One region of the Glutamicibacter nicotianae genome, then DNA from elsewhere that is predicted to be linked to it. Evidence: riboswitches for the same ligand, from Rfam matches in the RefSeq annotation. Region 1 holds a riboswitch; each other region holds the start of a gene.

Region 1 (3,270 bases):
TGGTTCTACGGCCATGAGCCGCCGAATCTGTTTGCCACCCAGATCGCCAAGTTCTTCACCAATTCCATTCGCGAGGCGATCCTGCTGGAGCAGTCCAACGGCGGGCTGGTCGTGCTGCCCGGGGCTGCCGGCACGGTCCAGGAAATCTTCCAGGATGCCTGCGAGAACTACTACGCCACCGGTGCCCGCGTGGTGCCGATGGTGCTGGTCGGCCGCGACTACTGGAGAAATGACCTTCCGGCGTGGCCGCTGCTCCAGGCCCTGGCCAAGGAACGCGTGATGGAGCAGAAGATCGCCCTGGTGGACACCGCCGAGGAAGCACTGGCGTTCATCCAGTCCATGGAAACCCTGCGGCGGCGCACCCGGCCGGCAAAGGACAACTAGTCCGGGGCATCGAAAATGCCGGGACAGCCGAAGCTGTCCCGGCATTTTCGATGCCAAGCGGAGTATTAGCTGACGCTGACGTCGAAGATCAGGCCCAGGCAGTAGGTGACGGCCGCAGCGCCCCAGCCGATGGCCAGCTGGCGCAAGCCGCGCTTGAACGGGGAGGCTCCGGAGAGCAGGCCCACGATGCCGCCGGTGATCATCAGGGCGAGGCCCACCAGCACCACCGACACGATGATCGCGGCCAGGCCGGAGAGGCCGAAGATGTAGGGCAGGATCGGCACCACCGCGCCGGAAGCGAAGAGCAGGAATGAGGTGGCGGCCGCCCCGGTGGCCGAGCCCAGCTCCTGGTGCTCCTTCTCGAGCTCGTCGCCGCGGCCTTCCGGGTTCAGCGAGAAATCAGGGTTGCAGTCGCAGGTGAACAGGCCCATGCGTTCGGCGGCCCGGTGCTCGGCGTCCTCGTCGCTCATGCCGCGGGCCTTGTAGATCAGCACCAGCTCGTTGGCGTCCAGATCCAGGTTCGGGGCTGCGGTCAGCGTGACCTGGGTGGGCCGCGAGGCGGTCAGCAGCTCGCGTTGGGAACGCACCGAAACATATTCGCCGGCCGCCATGGACAGCGCTCCGGCCAGCAAGCCGGCAATGCCGGAGAACAGCACGAAGGTCGAAGAAACGCCGGTGGCGCCGATGCCCATGATCAATGCCAGGTTGGATACCAGCCCGTCGTTGGCGCCGAAGACCGCGGCGCGGAAGTTGCCCGACAGCCGTGCGCGTCCTGCTGTGGCCAGGGCCCGGACGACTTCCTCGTGGACCTGCTCGTCGGCAGCCATCTGCGCGGTGGCGTCCTTGTCGTTGCGGTAGGGGGAGCTGCTCTCTGAGCGCTGGGCCATGGCCAGCACGAACACCGACCCGAAGTGCAGGGCGAGGAAGCGCAGCATGGTGCGGCGCAGCGACGGTCGGACTTCCTTGGCATGCTCGCCGAGCAACGTGCGCCAGTGGGATTCGTGGCGTGCTTCGGCTTCGGCCAGGCCCAGCAGGATTTGCCGTTCCTGCCCGGTCTTCTTTTCCGCCAGGGCCCGGTAGATGGCGCCCTCGGCGACTTCATCGGCGAGATACTTGCGCCATCGCTGGATCTGCGCTTTGGTCGGTTCGGCGCTTGGGTGCTGTGGCATCTCGAAAAGGCTCTCCTTGAACGTGGAGTTTCCCATGGAAACCCGTGGATCGGCTCAGCTTTCCACTTTAGCCAGCGCCCCTGGACTTGGGAATTTGGCAAGGCTAAATGCATGGCGTCTGCCTGCCGGATTCCCTGCTTCCGGCACCACCAGCAGCAATTCGGAGGTGTCCGGGTCGAAGGCCGGACGGCGGGAGCAGCGGGTGATGAGGCGTTCGAGCCTGAGCGGGTCCGCAACGTAGCGGGTGCACCAGCGGCCCTCAGCGGTGAACTGCACCTGGCCGGTCTGGCGGTCGATGATGGGAAGGATCGGGATGGCCATGGATATTAACTCTCTGGCGAGCTCTTGCCCGTGCACCAATTGATGCGCGGACCGCTTCCTCATCCGAACCACCCATGAACTTGGGGTTGGTGCGCGGCCAGTCGGAGCTTGGCGCCGCGTCTCGTGAAGCAACAATTCTGAGCGTACCGCCGCATGCGGCGCCAGATGAAGCCGTACTGCGTAATATGACTTCCGGTCAGTTCTCCGGGGCCAGGGAATCGGCCAGCCGATGCAGCTTCTGGCGATGATCTGCCCACTGCGCCGCGGTGTAGTCGGGCAGCAAATCCAGCGTCGCGGTCCAGCCGGCGCGGCCGTCGAGCTGTTCGCGGATGATATCCAGCTGCCCTGCATGCCGGGAGGTCTCGGCCAGCGCATGGATGAGCAGATGGTCCAAGGTGGTATGCCCCGCCGGCCCCCACCACGGGACGTGCACTGCAGAATCCAGGTACAAGGCGGCGATGCCCTCGTCCGCGAAGGCGATGGCCTTGCGGTACAGGCCTATCAGCTGCAGCCCGTCCATCTCTGCAGGCGGAAGGAAATCAGCGTCGGGATCATGCGGGGAGATGAACTCGCGGACATAGGCGTCGTTGGCCTCGCGCCGCAGGCAGGTGCCGAAATACTCGTATTCGTTGATCACCAGATGGTGCAGCACGCCCAGGATGTGGGTGCCGGTAGGGGTGAGCGGGGTGCGTGCCAGCTGCTCGGCCAGGCCCTCGGCCTTGAAGATCGCATTCTCGCGCGCCTCATTCAGGTACCCGCAGAGCTTGTCCTTGGTGCTGTCCATGGACAGAGTCTAATGATCGCGGCCGGCCCGCGGTAGGGGACATCGCGTGTTTACCATTGGTAAACTTGCCCCGCAGGCGGTGAAGCCGCCGCGGATGCCGCTGCCGGACACGACGTTGATGGAGCCAAACGATGAAAACCTTGCCAGTTGAACCAACCGGTGCTGCGATCAACATCGGTGCGCGGCTGCGCGGGGTGCGGCAGACCCAGCGCATGACCATTGACCAGGTCGCAGAGCTCTCCGGGCTGACCAAGGGCTTTCTCTCGCGTGTGGAACGCGACCTGACCAGCCCCTCGGTGGCGACTCTGCTGCGCCTGTGCGAGGTGCTGGGCATCGAGGTCGGCACGCTTTTCGAAGTCCCGGAAACGAAACTGGTCCGCCTGGACCAGGCACCGCGGGTTTCACTGGGCGGCGACGGGATCACCGAGCAGCTGGTGACCCCGCGCAGCGAAAAGCGGCTGCAGATGATCCGCGCCGAGATTGCGCCGAGGGGCACTGGCGAAGCGGAACTGTATTCGATGGATTGCGAGCTGGAAGTGCTGCACGTGATCGCCGGAGAATTCATCCTGATCCTGCCCGACCAGCGATTGGAGCTTGAGGCGGGCGACACCG
Region 2 (3,270 bases), 340 kb from region 1:
CTTCGCCGGTGACGGACAGCCGCTGCGGCTGGACGCCGTTGATCTCGTAGTCCCCGACGATGCGCGCCTTGTAGATCGCCGGGTTGTGCGTGGCGATGGTGCGCGCATTGCGCCAGTGCCGGTCAAGGTTGCAGCCGCTCCTGGTGGACGAGGCCCCCAGCCCGTCGAAGAGCTTGCTCGTTACGCCGATGGCCAGCGGCTGCACCACGGTTTGCGCACGGTTGGCTGCCAGCTCGCAGACCGCGTAGCGTTCCTCGTCGTTCAGTCCCGGATCACCCAGGGCCGCCTCGACTTCGAGCACCGCGCCGATCACCACCGAGTCGGCGGCGGAGGATTCCGCGGACACCTCCCCCACCAGCTGCAGGACCTGGGGTTCCTGGTATACCGGCACCCCGGTTCCGGTGGTGAAGATGCGGGTGCGTGCCTGCACCGCGCTGCGCAGGTCGTTCAGCGCGGCGCGGGCGATGCCTGCCTGCACGGACATGAGCACCAGCTGGAAGATCGCCGCTTCGGAGTCATTGCGCTGCTGCGGCATGAAGCAGTCCACCGGGACCTGATGGAATTCGGTGGTACCGGTTCCGGTCAGGCCCTGGCCGAATCCGTCCCAGTCATCGAGGATCTTGACGCCGCTGCGCTGGGTGGACACCACCGCGATCTGGCGTCCGGCAAGCTCAGGGTGGGCCACCGCAACAGTGGTCCAGTCGGCAAAGATGGTGCCGGTGCAGTAGTACTTCTCGCCGTCGACTACCCAGCGCCCGTCCACGAAGCTGGCCTTCGTATTCAAGGTGCCCAGGGCGTTGCCGCCGCGCTCGGTGTAGGCGTTGCCGACAATCTGCCCGGCGGCGATGCGGGCCACCCACTTCTTGCGCAGCGCCTCGTCTTCCAGTGCCAGCACATTCTCGACAAAAGCGATATGCGCGCGCCACAGCTGGCCGACATGGGAGTCGGCCTCGGAGAGCTCGATGAGCAGGCGGAAGACATCCACCAGCCGCGCACCGTAGCCGCCGTCGGCCACGGGAAGGCGCAGCGCGCCGAAGCGCTCGCGGTTCAGCAGGCCTACCTGCTCGAAGGGAAGCACACGGTTCAGGTCGCGGTCCTTGGCGGTCGCGGCGATCTGAGCGAAGACCGGGCGGAAGATTTCGGCCAGCCGGTTGTACTGCTCATCCGCGCCGGGACCGGGAGTGATCTTCAGCAGCTGCCGCGTGGGCAGCTGCTCCTCGAACTCGTCCAGTTCCAGAGCGCTGGCTTGCGAAGGATCGCTGAGCTGGTTGAAGTCCAGCCCTGGGGCATTCGGTGATTCGCCAATAGGCATCAGGGTTCTCAATTCTTTCCATCGGTCCTGGCAGTAGCACCGTCCCGCTCTTCGGGTGGTTGCTGCGGCGTCGTGGAGCCAGATCTCTCAGCCGCTCTGGATGGGTCGTGATTCATTTGTAACGGTAATAATCCGGCGCTTCCAAGCCGCGAAGTCATATTTCGCCTCAGATTTGGAAGGGCCTATGCTCAAATCCCACAGCCTAATCCCCGTCCCATCGAAGATGAGTTGCAAGGATTGGTCTGCTGTCGATCAAACCGGCCCTAGGTAAAATAAATAACGAAATTTCTGGGCAATGTGACGCACATATCGAACATTTTTTCATGTTACGCAAGATTTGCGTCTAAATCGTTCGACTCGCTGTAATAGAGGGGTAACCATCCCGAGCGGCCGAGAGATCTGGCTCTTTGACGCCGCAGCAACCACCTTCGGAGCTCCACCTCCGCAGGCCGGTGCTACCGCCAGGACCGATGGAGATTGATATGGCTCTTACCATTGCAGCGCCCGAGGCAACTTCAACCACCTCAACCGCACTGGACGTCCAATTCAGCAACGTGTCGCGGACCTTCACCACAAAGAAGGAAAGCCGCACCGTGCTGGCCGACATCAACTTGCACATTCCAGCCGGCCAAGTCGTCGCGATCCTAGGCGCCAGCGGCTGCGGAAAATCCACGCTGCTGCGCTCGGTCTCCGGGTTGGACCACCCCTCCACCGGAGACATCCGCACAGGCACCCACGAGGTCAACGGCATCAACGAGCTATGTGCCGTTGCTTTCCAGGAACCACGCCTGCTTCCGTGGCGATCGGTGCGCGAGAACATTGCGCTGGGTCTGGCCCCAGGAACCGAGAAGGCCTCTGGCGACGCGCTGATTGATGAGCTGATCGAGCTGACCGGGCTGAGCCATGCAGCCAGCCTGCGCCCGCGGGAGATTTCCGGCGGCATGGCCCAGCGTGTTTCGCTGGCTCGCGCGCTGGCCCGCCGCCCGGGCGTATTGCTTCTCGATGAGCCCTTCGGCGCACTCGATGCCCTGACCCGCCTGAAGATGCAGGATTTGCTGCTCTCAATTCACGCATCATTCCCCACCACGGTACTCATGGTGACCCATGACGTGGACGAGGCCTTGACCTTGGCTGACCGCGTTATCGTCTTGGGACGCAGCACCGGGAACGGCGCGGCTGGTGTCATCGAAGACCTAGCGATCTCCGCCGGGCAACCACGCCGGCACACGGACGAGAAGTTCGTTGCCGATCGCCTGCACCTGCTGCGCCTGCTCGGCGTCGATCCAACCAACCATTAATCCAGGGAACGCATTGGATCCTCGGCGATCCTTACTCTTTGCCCTATCGTCCATCCGCTTGCACGCATAATTCTAGGATTCTCCATGCTCTTGAACCGCTTCTCCCGCCGCACCGCTCTGTCCGCCGCCGCTTTGCTCATGGGCGCAGTTGCCCTGACCGGCTGCGCTGGCGAAAACGCTACTGCCGACTCCGGTGATCAGACCTTGTCCATCGACTTTGCCACGTACAACCCGCTGAGCCTGGTGCTCAAGGAAAAGGGGTGGCTGGATGCGGCCGCCAAGGAACAGGGCGTTGACGTCGAGTGGATCCAGTCCGCAGGTTCCAACAAGGCCAATGAGGCGCTTCGCGCCGGTGCGATTGACGTCGGTTCCACCGCCGGTTCAGCAGCGTTGCTGAACCGTTCCAACGGTGCACCAATCAAGACCGTCGCCCTGTACTCCCAGCCGGAATGGGCAGCCCTGGTAGTGGACAAGGATTCAAAGATCGAATCCGTTGAAGACCTGGCAGGGAAGACCGTGGCGGCCACCAAGGGCACCGATCCATACTTCTTCCTGCTCCAGGCTCTGGACACCGCGGGACTGAGCGAAGATGACATCAAGCTGCAGAACCTGCAGCATGCCGATGGCCGCACCGCACTGGTCAACGGTTCGGTCGATGCC
Region 3 (3,270 bases), 640 kb from region 1:
AGCTCATCCCACTTATCCTGATATTCGCACACCGTGTACGGCCCATAGACTTCGGTCAGGCCGTACACGTGGACTACTTCGATGCCCAGATTCTGCAGCTTGGAGATGATGGCCGGGGACGGGGGAGCGCCTGCGGTGGTGATCCGCAATGGCGTATCAAGCTGATGGGCACGGGCTGAGTCGGCGATGATGGAGCAGACGGTCGGGGCGCCGCACAGGTGGGTGGTCCCAAGATTCTCGATGGCGTCCCAGACCGCATTCTCGCGCACGCCGCGCAGGCACAGGTGGGTTCCGCCCGCTGCGGTGACGGCCCATGGGGTGCACCATCCGTTGCAGTGGAACATCGGCAGGGTCCACAGGTAGCGGGTTTTGGCGGTGAAGCCCTGGTGGTGAGCTTCGCCCAAGGAATTCAGGTAGCTGCCGCGGTGCGAGTAGAGCACGCCCTTCGGCTTGCCGGTGGTGCCTGACGTGTAGTTGAGAGTGATCGGCGCCCGCTCGTCGGCAATGGCATAGGGAAGCTTCTCATCCGAGGCTTCTGCCAGCAACTCGTCCAAGGTGGCGTCGACTTGCACTTCGGGACGCGGTCCGGAGTACTGGTCATCGGTGATTTCAATGAGCGCTTCCAGCGTCGGGTTCTCCCGGCGCAGGGTCTTCGTATGCTCCAGCAGCTCGGTGTCGGCAAGCATCAGCTTGGCAGCCGAATGATCAATGATGTACTGCAGCTCGTGGGCCGAAAGGCGGGTATTCAGGGCAATGAGGACGCCGCCAGCCAGCGGCACGGCGTAATGCGCCATGAGCATTTCGGGAGTATTCGGTGCCAGCACGGCCACGCGGTCGCCCGGTTCAATGCGCGCCTTCAGCGCCTGGGCAAAGCGGTGCACGCGTGCTTCGAGTTCCGCGTAGGTGTAGCTGCGAGTTCCATGGATGACGGCGGTCTTCTTCGGATAGGCCTCGGTTGTGCGCTCAAGGAAACGCAGCGGGGTCAGTTCTGAATGGTTTGCCTGAATCTCTACCATGGTGTGGCTATTCCTCAATCGTCAGCGATGGTTACGGAGAACAATAAGAGGGAGTGTGACTCAACGCACTCCATGATCGATAGTGCCATGAACCTCAGCGTCATGCGGAGAAACCAAGTTTCATTGCGGTGAGCGGTAGTGAATTCGCGACAGGCCTCCGGTTCCACGGGTAGAGCCGGGTCTTCCGCTGCAACGTGACCGGAGAAGGTCCGTAATGAAAGTTGCGTCGAAGGTCTCGGGCAAGGTGGATTTGGCGAATAAAAGACTGCTAAAAGGTTCATTTCAAGGCATTGGATCGAACGTTTCGTTGAATATTGCGATTTGCGAAGCAAAATGTTTGACGCTGCTTCGTAATCACCCATATTGTTTTAAGCAGAATCAAGAGCATCAGCTATAAGCCCTGGCTTGCTGATCGGCAACCCTCTCAACGGTAGTGGGGTGCTCCAGGTGAGGATTCGGTTCCACGCAAAAACGTGCTGGAACAAGTACCGCACACGGCGCTGAACTCCAACGCTGGCGGCTTCGAGAATCAAGAAGCTCCGGCGTGCGGATTATTGCGCGGTGGGCAAGACCCGAAGGAATCGAGCCATGTCATTGAATCTTGAACTTGACCCGTTGACCTTGCGCAAGGTTTTCGCTCAGCATCCGTCAGGCGTAGCCGCCCTCTGTGCAGAACTGGATGGCGAGAAAACCGGCATTGTGGCTTCGTCATTTACCGTGGGTGTTTCCCTCGAGCCAGCACTGGTGATGTTCGCCGTGCAGAAATCCTCGAATACGTGGCCAAAGCTGCGCAACGCTGGCCGCATCGGCGTTTCGGTGCTCAGCGAACGCAATGAAGGAGTGTGTGCTCAGATCGCGTCGAAGAACGGCGACCGATTCCGCGGGATCGACACCTATTCCTCGGAACAGGGCGCACTGTTCATTAACGACTCCACGCTGTGGCTGGAAACCTCGATTTACAACGAGGTCGAAGCGGGGGATCACTGGGTGATCTTGATGGAAGTCCACGGGCACCGCATCTCGAAGCACTCGCCGCAGATCTTCCACGATTCGCGCTTCCATTCACTGCCGGTCCCCGAGCTCGTCTAAGCTCTTCTGAACTTCCATAGCTTCGGCCAGATCAACATATCGATCTGGCCGAAGCTTTTTTGATTTCGAGGCCTGCGGAATCACTTGATCCCTGTGCCAATCGGAAAATTAGGCGCGATGCCTGTTGATCTCCGGGCACCCCGGCAGCAACCATGGACTACATGCAGCCCATGCACTGCGGGCAAGTTCGACGTGTAATTGCACTTCCACTGCAGCTGATTGCCGGGGTAAATCGGTGGCAGTGGGCCAAGAGCCCAGTTACGGCTTCAAATTCACGCAACGCCACCTCGGCGACATCAAGTTATCCACGGCCCTGAGCGGTGAAATTCTTGTTGGTTGTGAACTACTTCGGGCTCGGAGCCTTGATAGCGAACATTAATCCGTGGTGACTAAGGGTTTTGCAAAATTAACAGTATCCACAGTGTTATCCACAAAACTGTGGATGAAGTGTGGGGAAATGTGAACAAAGGAGCGAAAACCCCGGAAACTGGGCGATTGTGGGTGTTGATAACCTCGATGTGGTTGGCGTGACCTTCAATGAATAAACTTTCTTTCCACAAGTGTGAAAATACAAACAGACTAGTCAATCGATGTTACCGGTGTATAGAGCGGGGTAATCCACAGGGTTCTCCCCAGACTGTGAACAGGTGAGTCCACAGGTAGCGGTGTGTTATCCACATATTCTGTGGATAATGAGGTTTACGCCTGTTAATAACAGCCCTAGTGTTGGCTTCGGGAGAGAAATATCCACAGGCGCTTTACAGCTAAATGTCCGTATCGACTGACATGATGAAGCGTTGCCATGAGGGCAAGGAGAATTTTCCCAGCGGGTCAATAGGGGATGGAAGTGTCTGCAATGAGTGCTGAGCCGGTTTACGAAGGACGGGAATCCGACGCAGGGCGCAAGCCGCCACAGGATATCGAGGCCGAAATGTCGGTGCTCGGCGGCATGATGCTTTCCAAGGATGCGATTGCCGACGTCGTTGAATCCATCCGCGGCACCGACTTCTACCGTCCCTCCCACGAATCCATCTACGAGGCAATCGTTGACCTCTACGGCCGCGGCGAGCCAGCCGATGCGGTCACCGTAGCCGACTTGCTGACCAAGCGCGGCGAAATCTCGCGCGTGGGTGGCGCTGCCTACCTGCACAACCTCATCCAGCAG

What was found. Region 1 has a riboswitch for S-adenosylmethionine ahead of JOE62_RS04340 (hypothetical protein). Riboswitches for the same ligand answer to the same signal wherever they lie in the genome.
Region 2: linked by a shared signal. The riboswitch ahead of JOE62_RS02650 (acyl-CoA dehydrogenase family protein) and the one ahead of JOE62_RS04340 (hypothetical protein) in region 1 are both predicted to bind S-adenosylmethionine.
Region 3: linked by a shared signal. The riboswitch ahead of JOE62_RS01125 (flavin reductase family protein) and the one ahead of JOE62_RS04340 (hypothetical protein) in region 1 are both predicted to bind S-adenosylmethionine.

The regions. Positions count from the first base shown of each region.
Region 1 is NZ_JAFBCH010000001.1:859,119-862,388, forward strand. It holds gene JOE62_RS04330 (LOG family protein) at 1-384, shown strand, start outside; gene JOE62_RS04335 (VIT1/CCC1 transporter family protein) at 450-1,553, opposite strand; gene JOE62_RS04340 (hypothetical protein) at 1,608-1,874, opposite strand; SAM riboswitch class IV at 1,890-2,003, opposite strand; gene JOE62_RS04345 (DinB family protein) at 2,071-2,658, opposite strand; gene JOE62_RS04350 (cupin domain-containing protein) at 2,790-3,270, shown strand, end outside.
Region 2 is NZ_JAFBCH010000001.1:520,241-523,510, reverse strand. It holds gene JOE62_RS02650 (acyl-CoA dehydrogenase family protein) at 1-1,312, opposite strand, end outside; SAM riboswitch class I at 1,328-1,419, opposite strand; SAM riboswitch class I at 1,687-1,789, shown strand; gene JOE62_RS02645 (ABC transporter ATP-binding protein) at 1,795-2,610, shown strand; gene JOE62_RS02640 (aliphatic sulfonate ABC transporter substrate-binding protein) at 2,695-3,270, shown strand, end outside.
Region 3 is NZ_JAFBCH010000001.1:216,592-219,861, reverse strand. It holds gene JOE62_RS01130 (long-chain-fatty-acid--CoA ligase) at 1-1,016, opposite strand, end outside; SAM riboswitch class IV at 1,393-1,510, shown strand; gene JOE62_RS01125 (flavin reductase family protein) at 1,605-2,105, shown strand; gene dnaB (replicative DNA helicase) at 2,962-3,270, shown strand, end outside.